3 regions of the Vibrio sp. STUT-A11 genome follow, and region 3 is predicted to be linked to each of the others. Evidence: riboswitches for the same ligand, from Rfam matches in the RefSeq annotation. Region 3 holds a riboswitch; each other region holds the start of a gene.
The links. Region 3 has a riboswitch for thiamine pyrophosphate ahead of thiB (thiamine ABC transporter substrate binding subunit). Riboswitches for the same ligand answer to the same signal wherever they lie in the genome.
Positions count from the first base shown of each region.

Region 1: another riboswitch for thiamine pyrophosphate. It lies ahead of thiC (phosphomethylpyrimidine synthase ThiC); the one in region 3 lies ahead of thiB (thiamine ABC transporter substrate binding subunit).
Region 2: another riboswitch for thiamine pyrophosphate. It lies ahead of thiD (bifunctional hydroxymethylpyrimidine kinase/phosphomethylpyrimidine kinase); the one in region 3 lies ahead of thiB (thiamine ABC transporter substrate binding subunit).

Region 1 covers NZ_AP026763.1:30,622-33,897, reverse strand. Annotated here, with positions in the region: gene thiC (phosphomethylpyrimidine synthase ThiC) at 1-1,748, opposite strand, end outside; TPP riboswitch at 1,899-1,997, opposite strand; gene crcB (fluoride efflux transporter CrcB) at 2,058-2,441, opposite strand; tRNA gene OO774_RS00140 (tRNA-Trp) at 2,630-2,706, opposite strand; tRNA gene OO774_RS00135 (tRNA-Asp) at 2,943-3,019, opposite strand; rRNA gene rrf (5S ribosomal RNA) at 3,093-3,209, opposite strand.
Region 2 covers NZ_AP026764.1:578,676-581,951, reverse strand. Annotated here, with positions in the region: gene OO774_RS18200 (TldD/PmbA family protein) at 1-1,230, opposite strand, end outside; TPP riboswitch at 1,526-1,633, shown strand; gene thiD (bifunctional hydroxymethylpyrimidine kinase/phosphomethylpyrimidine kinase) at 1,732-2,604, shown strand; gene OO774_RS18190 (ABC transporter ATP-binding protein) at 2,594-3,276, shown strand, end outside.
Region 3 covers NZ_AP026763.1:3,013,811-3,017,086, forward strand. Annotated here, with positions in the region: gene thiP (thiamine/thiamine pyrophosphate ABC transporter permease ThiP) at 1-958, opposite strand, end outside; gene thiB (thiamine ABC transporter substrate binding subunit) at 968-1,960, opposite strand; TPP riboswitch at 2,031-2,179, opposite strand; gene OO774_RS14020 (flavin prenyltransferase UbiX) at 2,272-2,907, opposite strand; gene mpl (UDP-N-acetylmuramate:L-alanyl-gamma-D-glutamyl-meso-diaminopimelate ligase) at 2,913-3,276, opposite strand, start outside.

The DNA of each region.
Region 1 (3,276 bases), 390 kb from region 3:
TTAGGGCCACACATTGAACAGAAGTGAGCCACTTTCCCAGACTCTTGCGGCAGTGTTTCGTCATGGAAAGAACGCGCAGTATCAGGGTCCAATGACAAGTTGAATTGGTCTTCCCAACGGAATTCAAAACGTGCTTTAGATAGCGCATTATCACGGACCTGTGCACCTGGATGCCCTTTTGCCAAGTCAGCAGCATGTGCAGCCAGCTTGTAGGTGATCATGCCGGTCTTCACATCTTCCTTGTTTGGCAGACCTAAGTGTTCCTTAGGTGTGACATAACACAACATTGCACAGCCATACCAACCAATCATCGCCGCACCAATACCGGAAGTAATATGGTCGTAGCCCGGTGCAATATCAGTAGTTAGTGGACCTAAGGTGTAGAACGGTGCTTCATGACAATGTTCCAGTTGCTGATCCATGTTCTCTTTGATCATGTGCATTGGGATATGTCCTGGGCCTTCGATGATCACCTGTACGTCATACTCCCAGGCAACCTTAGTCAACTCACCAAGGGTTCTTAATTCAGCAAACTGTGCTTCGTCATTAGCGTCTGCGACTGAACCAGGACGTAGGCCATCACCCAATGAAAGTGCAACGTCATACTTAGCACAGATTTCACAGATTTCGCGGAAGTGAGTGTAAAGGAAGCTTTCCTGATGATGCGCTAAACACCATTTAGCAATGATGGAGCCACCTCGAGAAACGATGCCAGTAACACGTTTTGCCGTCATCGGAACATAACGGAGTAACAAACCTGCGTGAATGGTAAAGTAATCCACGCCTTGCTCTGCCTGCTCGATTAAGGTGTCACGCATCACTTCCCAGTTTAAGTTTTCCGCAATACCATTTACTTTTTCTAGCGCCTGATACATTGGAACTGTACCAATTGGCACCGGGCTATTACGTAAAATCCATTCACGGGTTTCGTGGATGTTGCGCCCGGTAGAGAGATCCATAACGGTATCCCCACCCCAACGCGTGGCCCATACGAGTTTTTCTACTTCTTCTTCGATTGAAGATGTCACCGACGAGTTACCAATGTTCGCGTTCACTTTGACTAAGAAGTTACGCCCGATAATCATTGGTTCTGATTCTGGATGGTTGATATTTGATGGAATGATGGCACGACCTTCTGCCACTTCTTTGCGGACAAACTCAGCAGTAATGTCTTTTGGTAGATTAGCTCCAAAGTTTTGGCCTGGGTGCTGCTGGTTTAGCACTTCATCACGATACTTAGCGCGCCCCATGTTTTCACGTAGAGCGATGAACTCCATTTCAGGCGTAATAATCCCTTTACGTGCGTAGTGAAGCTGAGTGACACAGTGCCCTTCTTTAGCACGTCGAATATGAGGCAGATTTCCGTAACGCAGCTCGTCCAACGTTTCATCTTCCAAACGCTCTTTTGCGTAAACAGAGCTGACATCTTGAAGAATTTCAGTGTCGTTTCGTTCTTCAATCCAGCCCTCTCTAAGCTTCGGTAAGCCATTGTAAAGGTCGATAGAGTGATATGGATCAGTGTATACACCAGAGGTATCATAAACACGTACCGACTCGTTTGGCTCGAAAACAGGAGCCTCTTTGGTACCACCGATAAGGCTGTCAGCTAAAGAGATCTCACGCATCGGGACACGGATATCTGGGCGTGAGCCTTCTACATAGACTTTGTTTGAATTTGGGTACGGCTGTACTGAGAGAGTTTCAATAAACTGTTTTGCTTCCAGTCTCGCTTGTTTGCGATTCGACATAGCATTTTTCCTTGCTTGTTATTTTAAATAAAAAGTATTGGGATAAAAATGCTTGGCGGATAGATGCGACAAGAGGGGTCGAATAAAGAACTGACAGAGCTCTAAAACAACATTCGACGTTTTGATAGGTTAGCCAGATTAGATCTGGTGTAGGTATCTTCTCCTGTTCCCTTCGCTGGTACTAACCAGATCAGGTTCAACGGATCCCGAATTAACGGTCTCAGCCTTATGGCACTCCGACAAGTGAAGTCAGTATATAAAAACGGCTTGATTAAACCAAGCCGAACAAATCAGATTTTATAGCTTTTTCTAGTTGCGCATCATTAATTGGAAGCCAATCCACGCAGCAGAAATACTCAGCGTCACATTCAACAGGATATTCAAACCCATTTTAAAAAAAGCACCTTGCTGCATAAGGAGCACATTATCCATCGAGAATGTGGAAAACGTGGTCAAAGCCCCTAAAAAGCCTAAGCCAACGATTTGTCGCCAAGGGTCGGTTGCCAACATCTCGTTCTCAAAAGCGGCAATCAATAATCCCATAATAAAAGAACCGACGACGTTAACGGTTAGCGTACCATAAGGGAAACCACGGCCTAAAAGAGTTACACACAACTCAGAAATAAGGTAACGAGAACACGCCCCAAATGCCCCACCCACGGCGATAAAACCTAAAATATAAAGTTGTCCCATAATCCCCCCAAATTTTTATGGCGACATTGTAATCAAAATCGCCTTAAGATCGTTAATACAATCTTAGAATTCAACTAATAAGTCCTAGCCGACATAAAAACATTTTAAATGTTACAGGTGTCACTTTTTGGATATTTTATGAGATGAAAATGAAAAAAGCCCCAGTCTTTCGACTGAGGCTTTAAACATGGCAGGGGTGGAGAGATTCGAACTCCCAACACGCGGATTTGGAATCCGCTGCTCTGCCAATTGGAGCTACACCCCTAGAAATAGGTAATCAAATTGTCGATGGATTAAGAGATTCAAACTCCCAACACGCGCCATCTCGCAAACTTTGGGGAATCCGCTGCTCTGCCAATTGGAGCTACACCCCTGAAGAATTTATTATATTCTAAATTCGACAAAACCTCGCATAAGCGAGGCTCTATATAAGTGGCGGAATGGCCGGGCTTGCGTTCAAGCGGGACTCATTCGACCGAAGGTCGAAACCTTCAAATTAAGTGGCGGAGTGGACGGGACTCGAACCCGCGACCCCCGGCGTGACAGGCCGGTATTCTAACCAACTGAACTACCACTCCGCAGTGGCATCATCCGCATAAGCAGATGTCCGCTTTTGTCTTCACTTTTCAAAAAAGTGAAAATAAAACTAAAGCCTGGCGATGTCCTACTCTCACATGGGGAAGCCCCACACTACCATCGGCGCTAATTCGTTTCACTTCTGAGTTCGGAATGGAAATCAGGTGGGTCCAAATCGCTATGGTCGCCAAGCAAATTCTTACTCTCTATTTCTAGAGAAAACTTGGAAAGCTGTTGTTAATTCTCGTTTTTACACATT
Region 2 (3,276 bases), on a different replicon from region 3:
GATCAGCGTTGCCGCTTTGAGTGGTTTGGTGATTTTGCCGTTTTCGATCAGATAAGCTTCGCGTACTGCAAAGTTGAACTCGCCCGTACCTGGTTGCACAGAACCGCCGCCCATTTTCTTGGCGTAAATACCACGCTCAACACCTGCCAGCATGTCGTCCAGTGAATACTCACCTTCTTCAATAAAGGTGTTACGCATACGCGAAGTCGGAGCGAACTTATAGTTTTGGCGGCGGCCTGAACCAGTTGGCTCATAACCCGTTTTCATGCCGCCCATTTTGTCGACCATAAAGCTAGTTAACTTACCGTCTTTGATAAGTTGAGTGCGCTGAGTAGGCAACCCTTCGTCATCGACATGAATTGAGCCCCATTCATTGGTCATCGTGCCATCATCGACGGCGTTTACGGCCGTATGAGCAATCATTTCGCCCATCTTATCGTGGAACACTGACGCCTTCTTAGCGACCGATGTGGTTTCAAGCAAGTGACCACACGCTTCGTGGAAAATAACACCACCAAAACCATTGCCGATAACCACTGGCATTTCACCCGATGGACACGCATCTGCACCAAGCTTAACCAAAGCTTGTTGTGCGATAGTTTGACCCAGTTCCTTGGCATCTATCTGCTCACTGAACTCCCAGCCAGCCAGTGCACCAGGACCTTCCATGCCAGAAGACTGTTCATTGCCTTTTTGCGCAACGGTGTTACCTGCGACGCGAATGTAATGACGCGTATCATCAACGTGTAAACCTTCCGAGTTGAAGATAGATACCTGCTGCTCTCGCTGTAGCACACTACCAATAAACTGGCTGATGTATTCACTTTCCGCTCGTGCCGCTTGGTCAACTTGCAAAAGAAACGCGATTTTAGAATCCAGATTGGCGTCTTTGCTCAGAGGCAAACGGCATCCGTGCTGAACTGGGTAGCGATTCAAATTAATAGAACCCGCAGATGCGATTTGCTCACGTTTGTCTTTCGCAGCCAGCAACGAGGTGACGCGTTTTAGTTCTGCTTCGTCTGTGCTGTTGGTGTAACCATAAAGCACTTTGTGACCGAAGAAAAGGCGAATACCGATACCAAAATCGATACCGGAATTGACCTTATCCACCTCACCAGATGCTATCTGGACGGTGTTAGTTTGATGATGTTCAACGAATAGCTCAGCGAAATCAGCTCCTAAAAAAAGAGCATGATCGATCACTGACTTCGCTGTTACAGAATTAAGCATGAAGTCTCCTTGCTTGATGATCGTCTTAGCCTTCCTAAATAACTTACTGCTAATTCAGTAACGTTAAATTGGCAATACGTTAAATTTTAACATCTTATTAACCTTGTTTTGTGCTAATCCTTGCTAAGTGACACCACGATTGATTATGAAATATTCCAGTTTCTGCACATAAACCAGAGAGTTGCACTGGTCAATTCCGCGCTACAAAACATATAATGGCTACTCTATCACTCACAACACATAAATGAACACTTAAAAAACGTATCCCTTAAGTAAGTGTCCTGCTATCATCCAAACGAAATAGTCGGGGGGCCACGTATTACACGTTGGCTGAGATCGAAATTCGAGACCCGTTGAACCTGATTCAGTTAGCACTGACGTAGGGAACTATGCGCACTTTGCCTTTCGCCTAACTTACTAGGCACGCTGCAGCGGATACGAAAATCGATCTGCCTACCGTGGTCAAAGTCAGTTCCTATACGTCTTGTAATAGGAGCGACCATGACGCAGCACTCACAGCCTAATTCTCACAAGACGCCATCTTCAACCACCCCAATCGTATTAACGATCGCCGGTTCAGACAGTGGCGGCGGCGCTGGCATTCAGGCAGACATCAAAGCCATGTCGGCAACGGGCAGTTTTGCTTGCTCTGTCATTACTGCAATTACCTCGCAAAATACTCAAGGCGTTTCCGCCATTTTTCCTATTCCGCTTGAGCATGTAGAAAGCCAACTCGATGCCGTCTTTACCGACCTTAATATCGTGGCGGTTAAAGTCGGCATGCTGGCCGATGCCAACATCATCAAAGTGGTGGCTAACAAAATTAAACAATACCAACCGAAGCATCTGGTCATTGACCCAGTAATGGTGGCCACCAGCGGTGATTTATTGCTGGAACACTCTGCGATAAGCACATTAAAAGAAGAACTCATCCCTCTCGCCGACATCATCACCCCTAATCTTCCTGAAGGTGCCGCGTTAACTGGGAAACCTGTGCCAGAATCCGAAGCGGAAATGAATCAGATGATTGACAACCTTCGCTCTCTTGGTGCTAAAGCGGTTTTGTTGAAAGGCGGTCACCTAGAGAAAGATGAAAACAGTAACGACCTGCTTATCCTGCAGGATTCTGCAGAATTGATCAGTTCAAAACGTTTCCCAACCAAAAACACCCACGGCACAGGCTGTACCCTTTCTTCTGCGATCGCCTCTTACCTTGGCCAAGGCAATAACCTACACAAAGCCGTGCATTTAGGTAAACAGTATATCTCTCAAGCTATCGCCCATGCCGATGAGCTGGAAGTCGGTAAAGGTCACGGCCCGGTTCACCACTTCTTCGCAGGCCCCAATTTTGGGAAATGTCACAATGTGCACTAAAGCGATTGGTATTCAGTTTAGTGATGCATGTTTGCAATACAACGACAGCCAAACACCTACGCTGGCAGGGGTGAATATGACCATTCCTGCAGGTCAGTGGACGGTTTTACTGGGGCGAAGCGGCTGCGGTAAAACCACCATTTTGCGTTATCTTGCCGGTTTACTTGATGAACAGGTGAAATGGCAAGGTGAACTGACGACCACTGACGGAATAGCTTTGCACGAGCGTATCGCTTACATGGCTCAACAGGACTTGTTACTGCCGTGGCTCAACGCGCTGGACAACGTTTGTTTGAGTTCTCGCTTTTCTCACGCCAACTCAAATTCCGCAAGGGAGAAGCAGCGCGCTATTCAATTGCTCGAACAAGTTGGATTAGCTGACTACGCCTACGCTAAGCCAACGCAACTTTCCGGAGGTATGCGCCAGCGTGTTGCTCTTGCTCGTACACTGATGCAGGACAAACCTCTGGTCTTGATGGACGAGCCTTTCTCTGCGCTCGATGCCGTTACTCGTCATAAGCTGCAAACCTTATCGGCCACACTGCTCAAAGGAAAAACGGTCGTGCTGATTACTCACGATCCGCAAGAAGCCGTTCGTCTTGCCAACCAATTGTATGTACTGCAAGGCACACCTGCACAAGCTAAACCTCTGCTGGTGCCAGATACGATGCC
Region 3 (3,276 bases):
AACGTTCGTCATTTAATACCGAGCCAACCTGTTGATTTATGCCGCTCAGAATCACCATCGCAAGTGGTGGGATAACCAGTAAAAAGGCACCCATGATCCAAAAGCTATCCCAAGCTTTTGACCACCCATGATCCTTCGTTAAGTATTGCTGTACCGATGTGCTGCCAGAGCTTATAGACACTGGCTTTGTCAGCTTCTGTACGCCTATCGCGATCACACCGCACAACAACATTTGCCACAGTGCTAATAGCGCGCCGGCCTGCAGGTCAAAGTCAAATTTTATCGCTTGGTAAATGGCCAACTCAATGGTGGTCGATTTAGGCCCGCCTCCCAGTGCCATCACCGTGGCGAAACTGGTAAAGCACAGCATAAAGACAAGGCCACTTACATGTGGCAATTGTTGTCTTAATCGAGGCCACTCAACCCAACGAAACTTATCCCAATGGCTCATGCCGAGATGAGCACATAGCTTATGTTGCTCAGCAGGAATCGACTCCAGTGTTTGCAACAATAATCGCGCAGCGTAAGGCAGATTAAAGAACACATGCGCCAGCAAAATGCCGTTCAAACCATAGATCGAGAATGGCAGCTTGGCATCAAGGGTTTGCAACCATTGGGCAATCAAACCGCTATTGCCATATATCGCCAGCAAGCCAAAAACCCCGACTAAAACAGGCAGAACTAAGGTGGAAGCGAACAGTTTGAGCAGTAATGGCTTACCGAAAAATTCACGGCGGGAAAGCGAATGGGCGACGGGAATCGCCAAACCCACACTAAGCAACGTGGATAGAAAAGCCTGATAGAAGCTGAACTTAGTAACGTGCTGATAATAGGGATCATGCCAAATCAGCGACACATCCAGAGACGGAGCCTGAACAGCCAAAGCACTCAGCGCAGAAAGAACAAAGGCCGCGATGACTATCGCGACCCCTATGCCTAATTTGGGTACAGTATTCAAACGGAACTCTTAGAAAGTCAGGGCGCTTTGCCATTCACGAATCCAAGTCTTACGCATTTTTGCCACTTCATCGGCGCTAAAGCTCAACGGCTTACTTGGTACGTTCAAGGTTTCAAAGCCTTTTGGAAGGGCAACGTCAGTGACTGGGTACATCCAGTTACCCGTTGGCATGGCTGACTGGAACTCGTCACTCAGAATAAAACTCAAGAACTCGTCCGCCAGCTTGGCATTGTTTGAGTCTTTCACCTTGGCCGCGACTTCCACTTGCATGTAATGCCCTTCAGCGAAATCTGCTGTGGCAAATTTTGCATCTTCTTCGGCAATCAAGTGGTAGGCTGGTGATGTGGTGTAAGAGAGCACTAAGTCTGATTCACCCTTGAGGAACATGGAGTACGCTTCTGACCAACCTTTAGTCACCGTGACGGTTTTATCTGCCAGCTGCTGCCACGCTTGTGTCGCACTGTCGCCATAGATTGACTTCATCCACAGCATCAAACCCTGCCCCGGAGTTGAAGTACGAGGGTCCTGATAAATCACTTTAAGATCATCACGCTCTTCCACCAGCTCTTTCATGCTTTTTGGTGGGTTAGCCAACTTTTCTTTATTGTAAACGAACGCGAAATAACCATAGTCATAAGGCACGAAGGTTTTATCGTTCCAGCCATTTGGTAACACAGTTTTAGAGGTATCAACATGGTGCTCAGCCAACAAACCTGTTTTCTGCGCTTCCGCCATCAGGTTGTTATCCAGACCTAACACGATATCCGCTTTGCTGTTACTGCCTTCCAGACGCAGGCGGTTCAAAATCGATACACCGTCATCAAGAGCAACGAAATTTACGTCACAGCCGCATTTCGCTTCAAAAGCTTGTTCGATTTTAGGACCCGGTCCCCAATCCGCAGCGAATGAGTCGTAGGTGTAGATGGTTAATGTGTTTTCAGCAGCGAATGCTGAAGTTGTTGTCATTGCAGCAAGGGCAATCAGGCTTAGAGTGGGTTTCACTGCTCGCTCTCCATGTCTATTTCAGAGAAATTAGTTGAGCGGCACAGGTTTGAGGCGGCTATTGGGATGGCTAATATCCAGACTCAATTCCTACGCCAGCATTATCTGGTTCAGGTATTACGGGTCCCCATAGCCTAACTAGGTTAAGCCATTAGGTCTCAGCGCCCTTAAGTATTGATGAACACAATACAAAATGGGGTTGCTCCCCGATGAGTTGGATGGATTGTATACCCAAACCCCCTCGCGATGCTAGGTTACGCGAGGGGGTTTGGTACTTAGATGAAGATCGGGCTACGTAGCAAGATAACTATTTATGAACGTTGGTCGTATCCCCAGCGCGGGACCAATCCTTGCTCAATCCCCAGATGGTCGAGAATTCGCGCCACCATAAAGTCGATTAAGTCTTCGATAGTCTTTGGCTGATGATAAAAACCCGGCGCTGCTGGCATGATGGTTACGCCCATTTGCGACAGCTTGTGCATATTTTCCAGATGTAGGGTCGAAAATGGCGTTTCACGCACTACCAGAAGCAGCTGGCCACGCTCTTTCATCACCACATCGGCGGCACGCTCAATCAGGTTATCCGACATACCATGTGCAATCGCCGCGACGCTGCCTGCCGAACACGGACAAACCACCATTTGTTTTGGAGCCGCAGAGCCTGAAGCCACTGGCGAGAACCAATCATCTTTACCACAGACAGTAATGTTGTCAGGATTACACTTCAGGTGCTCCACCAGCGCTTTTTGCGCCGCATCAGGACCACTTGGCAGCTTCAGGTCATGCTCGGTTGCCATCACAACCCTCGCCGCGGAAGATATCAACACATAGACGTGATAATCCGCAGCGACCAAACATTGCAGAAGTCTCAAGCCATAAGGCGCACCAGAAGCGCCAGTCAGTGCTAGGGTAATGGCTTTTTTTTGTTGATGTTTTTTGTCAGACATAAGGATTAAGCTTTTTGTTTTAATTGTTCGAGAAGTTTACCGTGAATACCGCCAAAGCCACCATTGCTCATAACCAGAATTTGGTCATCAGGCTTTGCACGTTCAACGATTTTCGCAACAAAACGGTCTAAATCAGCGTCAACAAAAGCCGGTTGCTGGCATTGGTCTGCAATTTCCTGTACCGACCATTCAATATTGTCTGGCTGGAACAAAAATACTTCATCGGCACTGTGCAATGACTCCGCCAGCGTATTCTTGTGCACACCACGCTTCATGGTGGCGGAGCGAGGCTCCAGTACTGCTAAGATACGTTTGTCACCCACCTTGTTACGCAGGCCACCAACTGTTAGTTCAATAGCAGTAGGATGA